2 regions of the Streptomyces griseoviridis genome follow, and region 2 is predicted to be linked to the other one. Evidence: riboswitches for the same ligand, from Rfam matches in the RefSeq annotation. Region 2 holds a riboswitch; the other holds the start of a gene.
The links. Region 2 has a riboswitch for S-adenosylmethionine ahead of thrC (threonine synthase). Riboswitches for the same ligand answer to the same signal wherever they lie in the genome.

Region 1 (6,465 bases), 1.6 Mb from region 2:
CACCAGTCTGCTGCCGTTCCTCTTCTTCCTGCCGCTGCGCTTCCCCGCCTGGCTCGTGCTGCCGTTCTGGGCGGCCCTGCAATGGCTGGCGGCGGGCCGGGCCACGGAGGGCCCGGGGGTGGCCTACCTGGCCCACCTGGTGGGGTTCGGGCTCGGGTTCCTCTACGCGTGGGTGGCCTTCGGCCGGACGACTAGAGTGAGGGCCGCCCCAGCTCCGGCCCCCGAGGGAGAGAACCAGCCGTGATCACCGCGATCGTCCTCATCAAGACCAGCGTGGACCGGATCCCCGAGATCGCGGAGTCGATCGCGGCGCTCGATTCGGTGAGCGAGGTGTTCTCCGTGACCGGCACCTACGACCTGATCGCGATGGTGCGGGTGAGCCGGCACGAGGACCTCGCGGAGGTCATCCCCGGCCGGATCAGCAAGATCCCGGGCGTCGAGGGCACGGACACGCACGTCGCCTTCCGCACCTACTCGCAGCACGACCTGGAGGCCGCCTTCGCCATCGGTCTCGACTCCTGACGGGCGGCCTCCGGGGCGCCGGGCGTCAGCCCAGCGCGGGCACGCAGCGGCCGTTCTCCGTGCGGTAGTTCCAGCGCGCGCCGTCCGCCACCAGCTCCCGCACCGCGGTCACGAACCGTTCGATGTGCTCGTCGGGGGTGCCCGCGCCGAAGCTCACCCGGATCGCGTTCAGGGACTTCTCCCCCGGCGCCGCCTCGGGGGCACCGCACTCGCCCTGCGCCTCGGGGGCGCTGTCCAGCAGGGTGCGGACCAGCGGGTGGGCGCAGAACAGGCCGTCGCGGACGCCGATGCCGTACTCGGCGGAGAGCGCCGCGGCGAAGTGGGAGCTGTTCCAGCCGTCGACGACGAAGGAGATCACCCCGACCCGCGGCGCGTCGTCGCCGAACAGGGAGAGCACCCGCACCTCCGGAACCTCCGCGAGCCCGGCCCTGACGGTCTCCACGAGGTGCTGCTCGCGGGCGACCAGGGTGTCGAAGCCGGCCTCGGTGAGCGCCTTGCAGGCGGCGGCGATGGAGTAGGCGCCGATCACGTTCGGCGAGCCGGCCTCGTGCCGGGCGGCGGTCTCGTGCCACTCCACGTCCACGCCGCCGTCCTCGCGCCGGGTGACCTTGCGGCTGGCGCCGCCGCCCGCGAGGTAGGGCTCGGCGGCGGTCAGCCAGTCGGCGCGGCCGGCGAGGACGCCCGAGCCGAACGGCGCGTACAGCTTGTGCCCGGAGAAGGCGACCCAGTCGACGTCGAGGTCCCGCACGGAGACCGGGTGGTGCGGGGCGAGCTGGGCGGCGTCCAGGACGATCCGGGCGCCGTGCGCGTGCGCGGCGGCGGCCAGCTCCCGCACCGGCCACAGCTCGCCGGTGACGTTCGACGCGCCGGTGACGCAGACCAGGGCAGGGCCGTGCGGGTCGCGCGCGGCGAGCGCCCGCTCCAGCGTCTGGACGGCCTGGCGCGGGGTGCGCGGCGCGTCCAGGTAGCTGACCCGGGCGTCCTTCCAGGGCAGCAGCGAGGCGTGGTGCTCGGTCTCGAAGACGAAGACCTGGCAGCCGTCGGGGAGGGCGGCGGCCAGCAGGTTCAGCGAGTCGGTGGTGGAGCGGGTGAAGACCAGCTGGTCGTCGGCGCGGCAGTCGAGGAACTCGGCGACGGTCCTGCGGGCGTTCTCGAAGAGGTCGGTGGAGAGCTGCGAGAGGTACCCGGCACCCCGGTGGACGCTGCCGTAGTAGGGGGCGTAGGCGGCCACGTCGTCCCAGACCCGCTGGAGGGCGGGGGCGCTCGCGGCGTAGTCGAGGGCCGCGTAGCCGACCTCGCCCCCGGTGACGAGCGGAACGGTGACGTCCCGGCCGAGCACCGGCAGCGGAGCGCAGACGGCCTGGTCGGCGGCAGGGGTGGTGACAGACATGGCGGACTCCCGTGAGAGGCGTACGGATCCACCGCGCGAGCGGACAGGGCTCGAAGCGCGGAAGGACACCGCAGAAGGGTGAAGAGGTGAAAGGGATGCGGAGGCGGGGCTCGACGCCCTAGCGCATTCGCTTGCTCACGGAAGGCTCCTCGACGACCAGGACCCCTGGAGGTTCGAGGGGTCCGCGCTTGCCGTGGACCTCGCTGCCCACGACCTGGTCTTCACCCGGGGCACCCCGCCACGGACGGAGGGTTGCCGGACAGTCGGCCGGGGCCTCATGACTGTCACTCATGACCTGGTCAGGAACCTACGCGAAACGCGCGCGGTCCCGCAACCCGTGTCCGGATCGCGGGACCGACGGCGTCCGGTCAGGCGTTGCTCGCCGCCACCCAGCGTTCGAGGGCCCGCTTGGCCGCGCCGGAGTCGATCGACTCGGCCGCCTTCGCCATGCCCGCGCCGATCCGCTCGGTGAGTGTGCCCGAGCCGCGCTCGAGGGCCACCAGCGCGGCCGCCGAGTTCAGCAGGACGGCGTCCCGCACCGGGCCGCTCTCGCCGTCCAGGAGCCTGCGGGCGACCTCCGCGTTGTACGACGGGTCGCCGCCGCGCAGCGCCTCCACGGGCACCAGGTCGAGGCCGACGTCCCGGGGGTCGAAGCGCTCTTCGGCGACGTGCCCCTCGGCGACCGTCCAGACCCGGGAGGTGGCCGTCGTGGTCAGCTCGTCGAGACCGTCGTCGCCGCGGAAGACCAGCGAGGAGTTGCCGCGCGCGGCGAAGACGCCGGCCACGATCGGCGCCATCCGCGGGTCGGCCACCCCGACCGCCTGGGCCCGCACCCGGGCCGGGTTGGTGAGCGGGCCGAGCGCGTTGAAGACCGTGCGGATGCCCAACTGGCCGCGGGCCGCGCCCGCGTGCCGCAGCGCCGGGTGGAACTTCACCGCGAAGCAGAAGGTGATCCCGGCCTCCTCGGCCACCTCGGGCACCCGCTTCAGCGGCAGGTCGAGGTTGACGCCCAGCTTCTCCAGGACGTCGGAGGCCCCGGACGCGGAGGACGCGGCCCGGTTGCCGTGCTTGACGACGCGCGCGCCGGTGCCGGCCACCACGATCGCCGACATGGTGGAGATGTTCACCGTCTTCGCGCCGTCGCCCCCGGTGCCGACGATGTCGACGCAGGGGCCGGCCACCTCGATCACGTTGGCGTGCGCGTACATCGTGCGGACCAGGCCGTCGATCTCCTGGACCGTCTCGCCCTTGGCGCGCAGCGCCACCACGAACCCGGCGATCTGCGCGTCGGTCGCCTCGCCGCGCATGATCAGGTCCATCGCCCAGGCGGTGTCGTCCGCGCTGAGGTCCTGGCCGTTCAGCAGGCCGTTCAGCAGGGCGGGCCAGGAACGGCCCGCCGCGGTGTCGCCTCCAGCGGGGGTCACAGCGCTCATGAGGCCGCTCCTGGGTGTCGTAGAAGAGTCGGGGAGAGAAGAAGGCGGTGCGGGCTCCACCCTATCCAGCCCGGGGCACGCCGAAGGGCCCCCGTCCGGAGACCGGACGGGGGCCCTTCGGCCGTCGTGTGGCGACGCGGTGATCAGTGGTGGCCGTGGCCGCTGGTGATCTCCTTGTACTCCTCGACGGTGGGCTTCGGGATCTGCGACTCCTCGCCGTAGTACGACTCGCTGAGCTTGGCGCGCAGCTTCTCGGAGCCCTTCACCTTGCGCTCGACGCCGTTCTCGTCGACGGTGCCGCCGATCTCCACCGGGCGGTACTGCTCGTGCGCGGTGAGGGTGTGCAGCGCGTCCTGGCTGAGCGGCTCGTGGACCTCGATGAACTCACCGTGCGGCAGCCGCTTGATGGTGCCGGTCTCGCGACCGTGCAGCACCTTCTCGCGGTCCCGGCGCTGGAGGCCGAGGCAGATGCGCTTGGTGGCGATGAAGACGAGGACCGGCACCACGAAGAAGCCGATGCGCACGAACCAGGTGATCGCGTTGATCGACAGGTGGAAGTGGGTGGCCCAGAGGTCGTTGCCACCACCGACGAGCAGCACGAAGTACCAGGAGATCCAGGCCACGCCGAACGCGGTGCGGGTCGGGGCGTTGCGCGGACGGTCCAGGATGTGGTGCTCGCGCTTGTCGCCGGTGACCCAGGACTCGATGAACGGGTAGACCGCGATCGAGACCAGCACCAGCGGGAAGATGACCAGCGGGATGAACACACCCAGGACGAGCGTGTGGCCCCAGAGGTTGATCTCCCAGCCAGGCATCACCCGGATCAGGCCCTCGGAGAAGCCCATGTACCAGTCGGGCTGGGCACCGGTGGACACCTGGTCGGGCCGGTACGGTCCGAGGGCCCAGATCGGGTTGATCGAGGCGATCGCGGCGACGACCGCGATGACACCGAAGACCAGGAAGAAGAAGCCGCCCGCCTTCGCCATGTACACGGGCAACAGGGGCATGCCGACGACGTTGTTGTTCGTCTTTCCGGGGCCCGCGAACTGCGTGTGCTTGTGGTAGAAGACCAGGATCAGGTGGCCGACCACCAGGCCGAGCATGATGCCCGGCAGCAGCAGGATGTGGATCGAGTAGAAGCGGGCCACGAAGTCGCCGCCCGGGAACTCGCCGCCGAAGAGGAAGAACGACAGGTACGTGCCGACGATCGGCACGGACAGGATCGCGCCCTCCATGAAGCGGACACCGGTGCCGGAGAGCAGGTCGTCGGGGAGCGAGTAGCCGGTGAAGCCGGTGAACATGCCCAGGACGAACAGCAGGAAGCCGAACAGCCAGTTGATCTCGCGGGGCTTGCGGAACGCACCCGTGAAGAAGACGCGCATCATGTGCACGAACATGCCGGCCAGGAAGATCAGCGCGGCCCAGTGGTGGATCTGCCGGATCAGCAGGCCACCGCGCACCTCGAAGGAGATGTGCAGGGTCGAGCTGAACGCCTCCGACATCAGCTGCCCCTGGAGCGGGACGTAGCTGCCGTGGTACTCCACCTCGTTCATCGACGGGTGGAAGAACAGCGTCAGGTACACACCCGTGAGGATGATGATGATGAAGCTGTAGAGGCAGACCTCACCCAACATGAACGACCAGTGGTCGGGGAAGATCTTGCGCATGTTGGACTTGGCGAGGGAGTAGATCCCCAGCCGGCCGTCGGCCCAGTCGGCGACGCGCTCGCCGGCCGGCGCTTTGCCGCGCCGGGTCTCGGTGCTCTCGTTGGTGCTCATCCGCGCTCCCAGAATGCAGGACCGACGGGCTCATCGAAGTCGCCGAGCGCCTCGAGGTAGCCCTCGTCGTTCACGCCGATGCGCAGCTGCGGCAGGGCGTGACCGGCGGGGCCGAAGATCACTCGGGCACCGTCGGAGAGGTCGAAGGTGGACTGGTGGCAGGGGCACAGCACGTGGTGCGTCTGCTGCTCGTACAGCGAGATCGGGCAGCCCACGTGGGTGCAGATCTTCGAGTACGCGACGATGCCCTCGTGCGACCACTGCAGCTCGCGCTTGTCCTTGATGTTGTCCGGCTGGATACGGACGATCATCAGGGCGGCCTTGGCGATCTCCTTCTGGAAGTCCTCGTCGTGCTCCTCCAGGCCCTCGGGCTTGGCGAAGGTCAGCGAGCCGACGGCGACGTCGGAGGCGCGCAGCGGCTCGTTGGTGTTCATGTTGACGAGCAGCTTGCCCTTGGACCACAGGGTGTGGCGCAGCTTGGTGCCGGGCAGCGGGCCGAGGTCGCGCAGCAGCATGACGCCGGAGAGCGGGAACAGGGCGAGCGCGCCGAACATCGTGTTGCGGATCAGCTTGCGGCGGCCGAGCGCGGACTCCTTGGCGCCCTCCTTGAAGTCGGCCATGACCTTGGCCTTGACCTCGGGTGCCGCCTCGATCGGGTGCCGCTCGTCGGCGACCTCCACGTCGGACATCAGGGTGCGGGCCCAGTGGACCGCGCCCGCGCCGATCGCGAACAGCGCCACCCCGAGGGTGAGGCCGAGCGCGAAGTTCAGCGCGTTGATGTGGCCGATCGGGAAGACGTAGACCGCCTGGTCGTGCGGGATCGCCACGTAGGAGGCGATGAAGCCGACGGTGGCGAGCATCGACAGCGTGAACAGCAGGGCGACGGCGCGCTCGGAGCGCTTGGCGGCCTGCTCGTCGATGTCCTGGACACGGTGCTCGTGGGGCGGCAGGCCGGGGTCCGCGAACGGGTCCGTGTCGTCCGCGACGGTCACCGCGCCGTGCGCGTGGTCCTGCTCTGCGGGCAGGTTCTCTTCTGGAATGTCTTGGCTACTCATGACTTCTTGGCCTTTGCGGTCCGAGCGGCGACCCAGACGGCGACCGCGATCAGGGCACCCAGTCCGAAGATCCAGGCGAACAGACCCTCACTGACCGGCCCGAGGCCGCCCAGCTCCAGGCCGCCGGGGCTCTCGGTCTCTTCCCCGTTGACCGCGTTCAGGTACGCGATGATGTCCTTCTTGTTCTGCTCGGTGAGCGTGGTGTCGTTGAAGGACGGCATGTTCTGCGGGCCGGTCTGCATGGCCTCGTAGATGTGCTTCGGGCTGACGCCCTCGAGGCTCGGCGC
Region 2 (6,465 bases):
GCCGCAGACCTGGAAGGACCTGGCAGCCGACGCCGCCGCCCTCAAGGCCGAGGGCGTCTCCTACCCCTACGCCCTGCCGCTCGGCCCCGAGGAGGCCCAGGCCGAGACCATGCAGTGGCTGCTGAGCGGAGGCGGCGGCTACACCGACTCCTTCGGCACCTACGGCCTCGACTCCACCGAGAACGTCGCCACCTTCACCTGGCTCAAGGACGAACTCGTCGACAAGGGCCTCACCGGCCCCGTCGCCCCCGGCAAGCTCAACCGCGCCGCCGCGTTCAGCGCCTTCGCCGACGGCGACGTCGGCATGCTCAACGGCCACCCCTCGCTGATGAAGATGGCGAAGAAGGGGGGCGTCGACTACGGCATGGTCCGGATGCCGGGACACAACGGCCCGAGCAAGTACTCCATGGGCGTCGCCGACTGGATGACCGCCTTCAAGCAGAACGGCCACGCCCGGCAGGTCGGCGAGTTCCTCGACTTCGTCTACAGCGAGGAGAACGTCCTCGACTTCTCCCGCGAGTACGACCTGCTGCCCGTCACCAACTCCGCCTCCGAGGCGATGAGCGTCGGCGAGCGGGACGCCGGCCTCAAGCCGTTCCTCGACGCCCTGCCCCAGTCCGAGACCTACCCGGTCGGCCGCACCTCGTGGGCCGAGGTCGCGGCGGCCGTCAAGAAGCACATAGGCGAGGCCGTCGCCCCCGGCAGCGACCCGGCCAGGGTCCTCGGCGGCCTCGAATCGACGGCGACCAAGGCGGACAGCCGCAGCTAGAGCCTGTCAGTGGCGGGCGCTACCGTGCCGGGTATGGACGACGCATCCGGACTCGGCCGCACGGAACGGGCCGTTCTCGCGCTCGAACGCCGGGGCTTCACGGGCCCCGGCGCCAAGGAACGCGCCATCCGCGAGGAGCTGGGCCTCGCCCCCGTCCGCTACTACCAGCTCCTCAACGCCCTCCTCGACGACCGGCGGGCCCTGGCCCATGACCCGGTCACCGTGAACCGGCTCCGGCGGGTGCGCGACAGACGCCGGTCGGAGCGCTGACGATCCGGCCGCGCGCCCCTGAGCCATGGCTGCGCCCCGCGCCACCCGGCTAGGGTCGCCCCATGGGCAGCCACACGGACTCGACGCACTCCATGCCAACCCCGGCCCCTCTGCCGACGCCGGCCACCGCGGCCGGACGCGAGGGACTCGACGCCATCCTCGCCCGCCCCGCCGGCGCGGTGATCGCCCTCGACTTCGACGGCACGCTCGCCCCGATCGTGCCCGACCCCGAACAGGCCCGCGCCCACCCGGACGCGGTGGCCGCGCTCGCCGCCCTCGCCCCCAAGGTGGCCTCCGTCGCCGTCGTCACCGGCCGCCCGGCCGCCGTCGCCGTCCGGCACGGCGGCTTCGCCGGGGTGCCGGGACTCGAACACCTCATCGTCCTCGGCCACTACGGCGCCGAACGCTGGGACGCCGCGACCGGCGAGGTCACCGCCCCCGCCCCGCACCCCGGGGTGGCCTCCGTCCGCGCCGAACTGCCCGGCTTCCTCGACAGCATCGGCGCCTGGCGCGGCACCTGGATCGAGGAGAAGGGCCGGGCCGTCGCCGTCCACACCCGCAGGGCGGGCGACCCGCAGGCCGCCTTCGAGGCGCTGCGCGCCCCCCTCACCGACCTCGCCGCCCGGCACGGCCTCGTGGTCGAACCCGGCCGGATGGTCCTGGAGCTGCGCCCGCCCGGCATGGACAAGGGCGTCGCCCTCCTGGACCACGTCCACCGGCTCTCCGCGACGTCCGTCCTCTACGGCGGCGACGACCTCGGCGACCTCCCCGCCTTCGCGGCCGTCGACAAACTCCGCTCCGACGGCACCCCCGGCCTGCTGGTGTGCAGCGGCAGCGACGAGGTGACCGAGCTGCGCGACCGCTCCGACCTGGTGGTCGAGGGACCGCACGGCCTGGTCACCCTGCTGCGCACCCTCGCCCACCACCTGGCCTGACCGCCCGCCGGGGCCCGCCCCCCGATCAGCCCAGCGGGCCCCGCAGCGCGTTCAGCTGGTCGAGGAACCACTGCGAGGGAGGCAGCGCCGTCGCCGCGGCCGACAGGCGCTTGGCGCGCTCCGCGCGCTCCGCCTTGGGCATCGTCAGCGCCTCGTGCAGGGCGCGGGCGGTCGCCGTCACGTCGTAGGGGTTCACCACGAGCGCGTCCTCGCCCAGCTCCTCGAACGCCCCCGCCTCCCGGGAGAGCACCAGCGCGCACCCCTCGTCGGAGACCACGGGCACCTCCTTGGCGACCAGGTTCATGCCGTCGCGGATCGGGTTGACGAGCGCCACGTCGGCGATCCGGTACGCGGCCAGCGAGCGCGCGAAGTCGTCCTTCACATGGAGCACGACCGGGGTCCAGGACGCCGTCCCGTACCCGGAGTTGATCTCCTCGGCCAGCCGCTGCACCTCCGCCGTGTACTCCCGGTACACCGCGAGGTCCTGCCGCGACGGATAGGCGAACGCCACGTGCACGACCCGCTCCCGCCACTCGGGCCGCTCGTCGAGGAGCTGCCGGTAGGAGAGCAGGCCGCGCACGATGTTCTTCGACAGCTCGGTCCTGTCCACCCGCACGATCGTCCGGCGGCCCGCGCCGACCTCCTCGCGCAGCGCGACGATCCGCTCCTCGACGTCCGCCTCGTGCGCGCGGCGGCGCAGGAAGTCCGCGTCGGCGCCCAGCCCGTGCACCCCGGTCTCGGTGGTGCCGAGGCCGCCGACCCGGTCCGCGCAGCAGGCCCGGAAGGCGGCGGCCCACCGCTCGGTGAGGAAGCCGAGCCGGTCGGCGCCGAGCATCCCGCGCAGCAGCTGCTCGGCGATGTCGTCGGGCAGCATCCTGAAGTACTCGGGCGGCGCCCACGGGGTGTGCGAGAAGTGCCCGATCCGCAGATCGGGGCGGAGCGCGCGGAGCATGCCGGGCACCAGGCTCAGGTGGTAGTCCTGCACCAGCACCGCGGCGCCCTCGGCCGCCGACTCGGCGAGCGCCTCGGCGAAGGCCCGGTTGTAGCTCTCGTACGACGCCCACTGGCGGCGGAACTCCGCGTCGAAGACCGGCTCGACGGGCGTCTGGTACAGCATGTGGTGGACGAACCAGAGCACCGAGTTCGCGACGCCGTTGTAGGCGTCGGCGTACACGTCCGCCGGGATGTCCAGCATCCGCACGCCGTCCTCGCCGACCCCGCGCCGCACCGCCTCGCGGTCGCCGTCGGAGAGCGCCGCGCAGACCCAGAGCGCGTCCGCGTCCGGCCCGATGGCCGAGAGCCCTGAGACGAGTCCGCCGCCGCCGCGCCGGGAGGCGAGCGTCCCGTCGTCCTGAACGTCGTACGAGACCGGACCGCGGTTGGACGCGACCAGCACCTGGGCTGCGGCGTCGGGGGAGGGAGCCATACGCCTCAACCTAGCCACGCCCGGAAACGCTCAAACGTACGGACGCGGCCAGGTGAGGACGTATACGAACGGTGATCCGGGTAACGCGGGCGGCGCTCAGGCCACCTTGCGGGCCGCGTACTCGGCGATCTCCGTCATCGGCGGCCGCTCCTCCGTGTCCACCGAGTAGGTGCGCGGCTCGAATCCGTCCTCGCCGCGTTCGAACTGGGTGAGCGCGGGCCGGATCAGATGGCCGCGGGCCAGCCGCAGCTGCGCGGTCCGGTAGATCGCGGCGGCCATCCGGCCCAGCGCCTGGCCGTCCTGGTGGCGGTGGACGCGCACCCCGACGTCGACCTGGGCGAGGGCGTCGAGGCCCACCAGGTGCAGCGCGTCGACCAGCATCCCCAGCTCCACGCCGTACCCGACCGGGAACGGCAGCTGTTCGAGCAGCGAGCGCCTGGCCGCGTACTCACCGCCGAGCGGCTGTACGAAACCGGCCAACTGCGGCCAGTGCATGTTCAGCAGCGGGCGGGCCATCAGCTCGGTGACCCGGCCGCCCTGCCCGGCGGCGCCGCGCAGCGGACGGTCGTACATCGCCTTGACCAGATCGACCCCGGGTTCGGTGAGCAGCGGCCCCACGATGCCGAGCACGAAGTCGGACGAGAACTCCTTGAGGTCGGCGTCGACGAAGCACACGATGTCCCCGCTGGTGACCAGCAGGGAGCGCCACAGCACCTCGCCCTTGCCGGGCACGGCGGGCAGCCGGGGCAGGATCTCGTCGCGGTGCACGACCCGGGCGCCCGCGGCGGCGGCCACCTCGGAGGTGCGGTCGGTCGACCCGGAGTCGACGACAACGATCTCGTCGACCAGCGGGACCTGCCGCATCAGGTCGTGCCGTATGACGGCGACGATGTCGCCGACGGTCTCCTCCTCGTTGAGCGCGGGCAGCACCACGCTGACCGTCTGCCCTGTGGCGCGCTTGGCGGCCAGGACGCGGTGCAGCGGGCGATCGGTCACGGACCAGGAGCGGGTGGTCAGCCAGCGCTCGACTTCGTTCAGCACAGTGCGCGGCTCCTTAGCGTTCACTCGGCGAGCGGATCGTGTGATCCATCTCGCGGTTCGGACGACTATCTCAACTGTCCTGGCCTTCGGTTACAGTCTTGAACAACGCTGGTGACCATCGCATGTCGGGGTCCACCGGCGCCCACAACAGCAGACACAACCGCATACCGCTCATCCAGAGGGGCAGAGGGAAACGGCCCGATGAAGCCCCGGCAACCCTCCAGCCGGTCTCGTGGATCACTGTTGATCATCACGCGAGGCTCCCGGCTCGGGAAGGTGCCAAATCCGTCTCACGGCGAAACGCGTCGTGAGGAAGATGAGGAGAAAGGGCCTCGCCTCACATGGCTGTGCAGACTGCCGAAACCGCCACGAACCCCACCGTAGACCTTGGGCCCGCCGCCGCGCTGAGTTGCCGGGAGTGCGGCCACCGGGTGCCCCTCGGTCCGGTCTTCGCCTGCGAGGAGTGTTTCGGGCCGCTGGAGATCGCCTACGACTTCTCCGCGTACGACACCGAGGAACTGCGCAAGCGGATCGAGGCGGGACCCGCGAACATCTGGCGCTACGCGCCGCTGCTGCCCGTCCCCGCCGACGTGGCCGAGAAGCCCAACATCAACCCGGGCTGGACCAAGCTCGTGCGCGCCGACAACCTGGCCCGCGAGCTGGGCGTCACCGGCGGCCTGTACGTGAAGGACGACTCGGGCAACCCGACCCACTCCTTCAAGGACCGGGTCGTCGCCCAGGCCCTCGAGGCGGCCCGCGCCTTCGGCTTCACCACCCTGTCCTGCTCCTCCACCGGCAACCTGGCCGGCGCGGTCGGCGCCGCCGCCGCGCGGGCCGGTTTCCGCTCCTGCGTGTTCATCCCGCACGACCTGGAGCAGGGCAAGGTCGTCATGGCCGCCGTCTACGGCGGCGAGCTGATCGGCATCGAAGGCAACTACGACGATGTGAACCGCTTCTGCTCCGAGCTGATCGGCGACCCGGCCGGCGAGGGCTGGGGCTTCGTCAACGTCAACCTGCGGCCCTACTACGCGGAGGGCTCCAAGACCCTGGCGTACGAGATCTGCGAGCAGCTCGGCTGGCGGCTGCCCGACCAGCTGGTCGTCCCGATCGCCTCGGGCTCCCAGCTCACCAAGATCGACAAGGGGCTCCAGGAGCTGATCAAGCTGGGCCTGGTCGAGGACCGGCCCTACAAGATCTTCGGCGCGCAGGCCGAGGGCTGCTCCCCGGTGTCGGTGGCCTACAAGGCGGGCCACGACGTGGTCAGGCCGCAGAAGCCGAACACCATCGCCAAGTCGCTCGCCATCGGCAACCCGGCCGACGGCCCCTACGTCCTCGACATCGCCCGCCGCACCGGCGGCGCCGTGGACGACGTCACGGACGAGCAGGTCGTGGACGCGATCAAGCTGCTCGCCCGCACCGAGGGCATCTTCGCGGAGACGGCGGGCGGCGTGACCGTCGGCGTCACGAAGAAGCTGATCGACGCCGGTCTCCTCGACCCGTCGCTCACCACCGTCGTGCTGAACACCGGTGACGGCCTCAAGACCCTCGACGCGGTGGCCGGCACCGGCCTGACCGCCACCATCCGCCCGAACCTCGACTCCTTCCGAGAGGCTGGCCTCGCATGAGCGTCTCCGTCCGCATCCCGACCATCCTGCGCACCTACACGGGCGGCCGGGCCGAGGTCCTCGCCGAGGGCGCGACCCTCGGCGAGGTCATCGCCGACCTGGAGAAGAACCACGCGGGCATCTCCGCCCGGGTCCTCGACGACCAGGGCGCGCTGCGCCGGTTCGTGAACGTCTACGTCAACGACGACGACGTCCGCTTCGAGCAGGGGCTCCAGACGGCTACCCCGGACGGCGCGGGCATCTCCATCATCCCGGCCGTCGCCGGCGGCTGACAGGCCGGTCGACCGGTTTTGTTACCTAGGGTAACGCCGATCACCGAGAGTTCATCGAATTGCCCCCTCCGTGAGAGAAACGGAGGGGGCAATTCTGTAGGGTTGAGCGCGGTAGAGTTGGGGAACC

Region 1: another riboswitch for S-adenosylmethionine. It lies ahead of DDJ31_RS10520 (aminotransferase class V-fold PLP-dependent enzyme); the one in region 2 lies ahead of thrC (threonine synthase).

Annotation. Positions count from the first base shown of each region.
Region 1 is NZ_CP029078.1:2,577,382-2,583,846, forward strand. It holds gene DDJ31_RS10510 (rhomboid family intramembrane serine protease) at 1-244, shown strand, start outside; gene DDJ31_RS10515 (Lrp/AsnC family transcriptional regulator) at 241-522, shown strand; gene DDJ31_RS10520 (aminotransferase class V-fold PLP-dependent enzyme) at 548-1,912, opposite strand; SAM riboswitch class IV at 2,092-2,208, opposite strand; gene trpD (anthranilate phosphoribosyltransferase) at 2,281-3,345, opposite strand; gene qcrB (cytochrome bc1 complex cytochrome b subunit) at 3,489-5,123, opposite strand; gene qcrA (cytochrome bc1 complex Rieske iron-sulfur subunit) at 5,120-6,178, opposite strand; gene qcrC (cytochrome bc1 complex diheme cytochrome c subunit) at 6,175-6,465, opposite strand, start outside.
Region 2 is NZ_CP029078.1:4,168,718-4,175,182, reverse strand. It holds gene DDJ31_RS17605 (ABC transporter substrate-binding protein) at 1-769, shown strand, start outside; gene DDJ31_RS17600 (DUF3263 domain-containing protein) at 803-1,039, shown strand; gene otsB (trehalose-phosphatase) at 1,102-1,974, shown strand; gene DDJ31_RS17590 (alpha,alpha-trehalose-phosphate synthase (UDP-forming)) at 2,000-3,400, opposite strand; gene DDJ31_RS17585 (glucosyl-3-phosphoglycerate synthase) at 3,497-4,441, opposite strand; SAM riboswitch class I at 4,610-4,764, shown strand; gene thrC (threonine synthase) at 4,783-6,066, shown strand; gene DDJ31_RS17575 (MoaD/ThiS family protein) at 6,063-6,338, shown strand.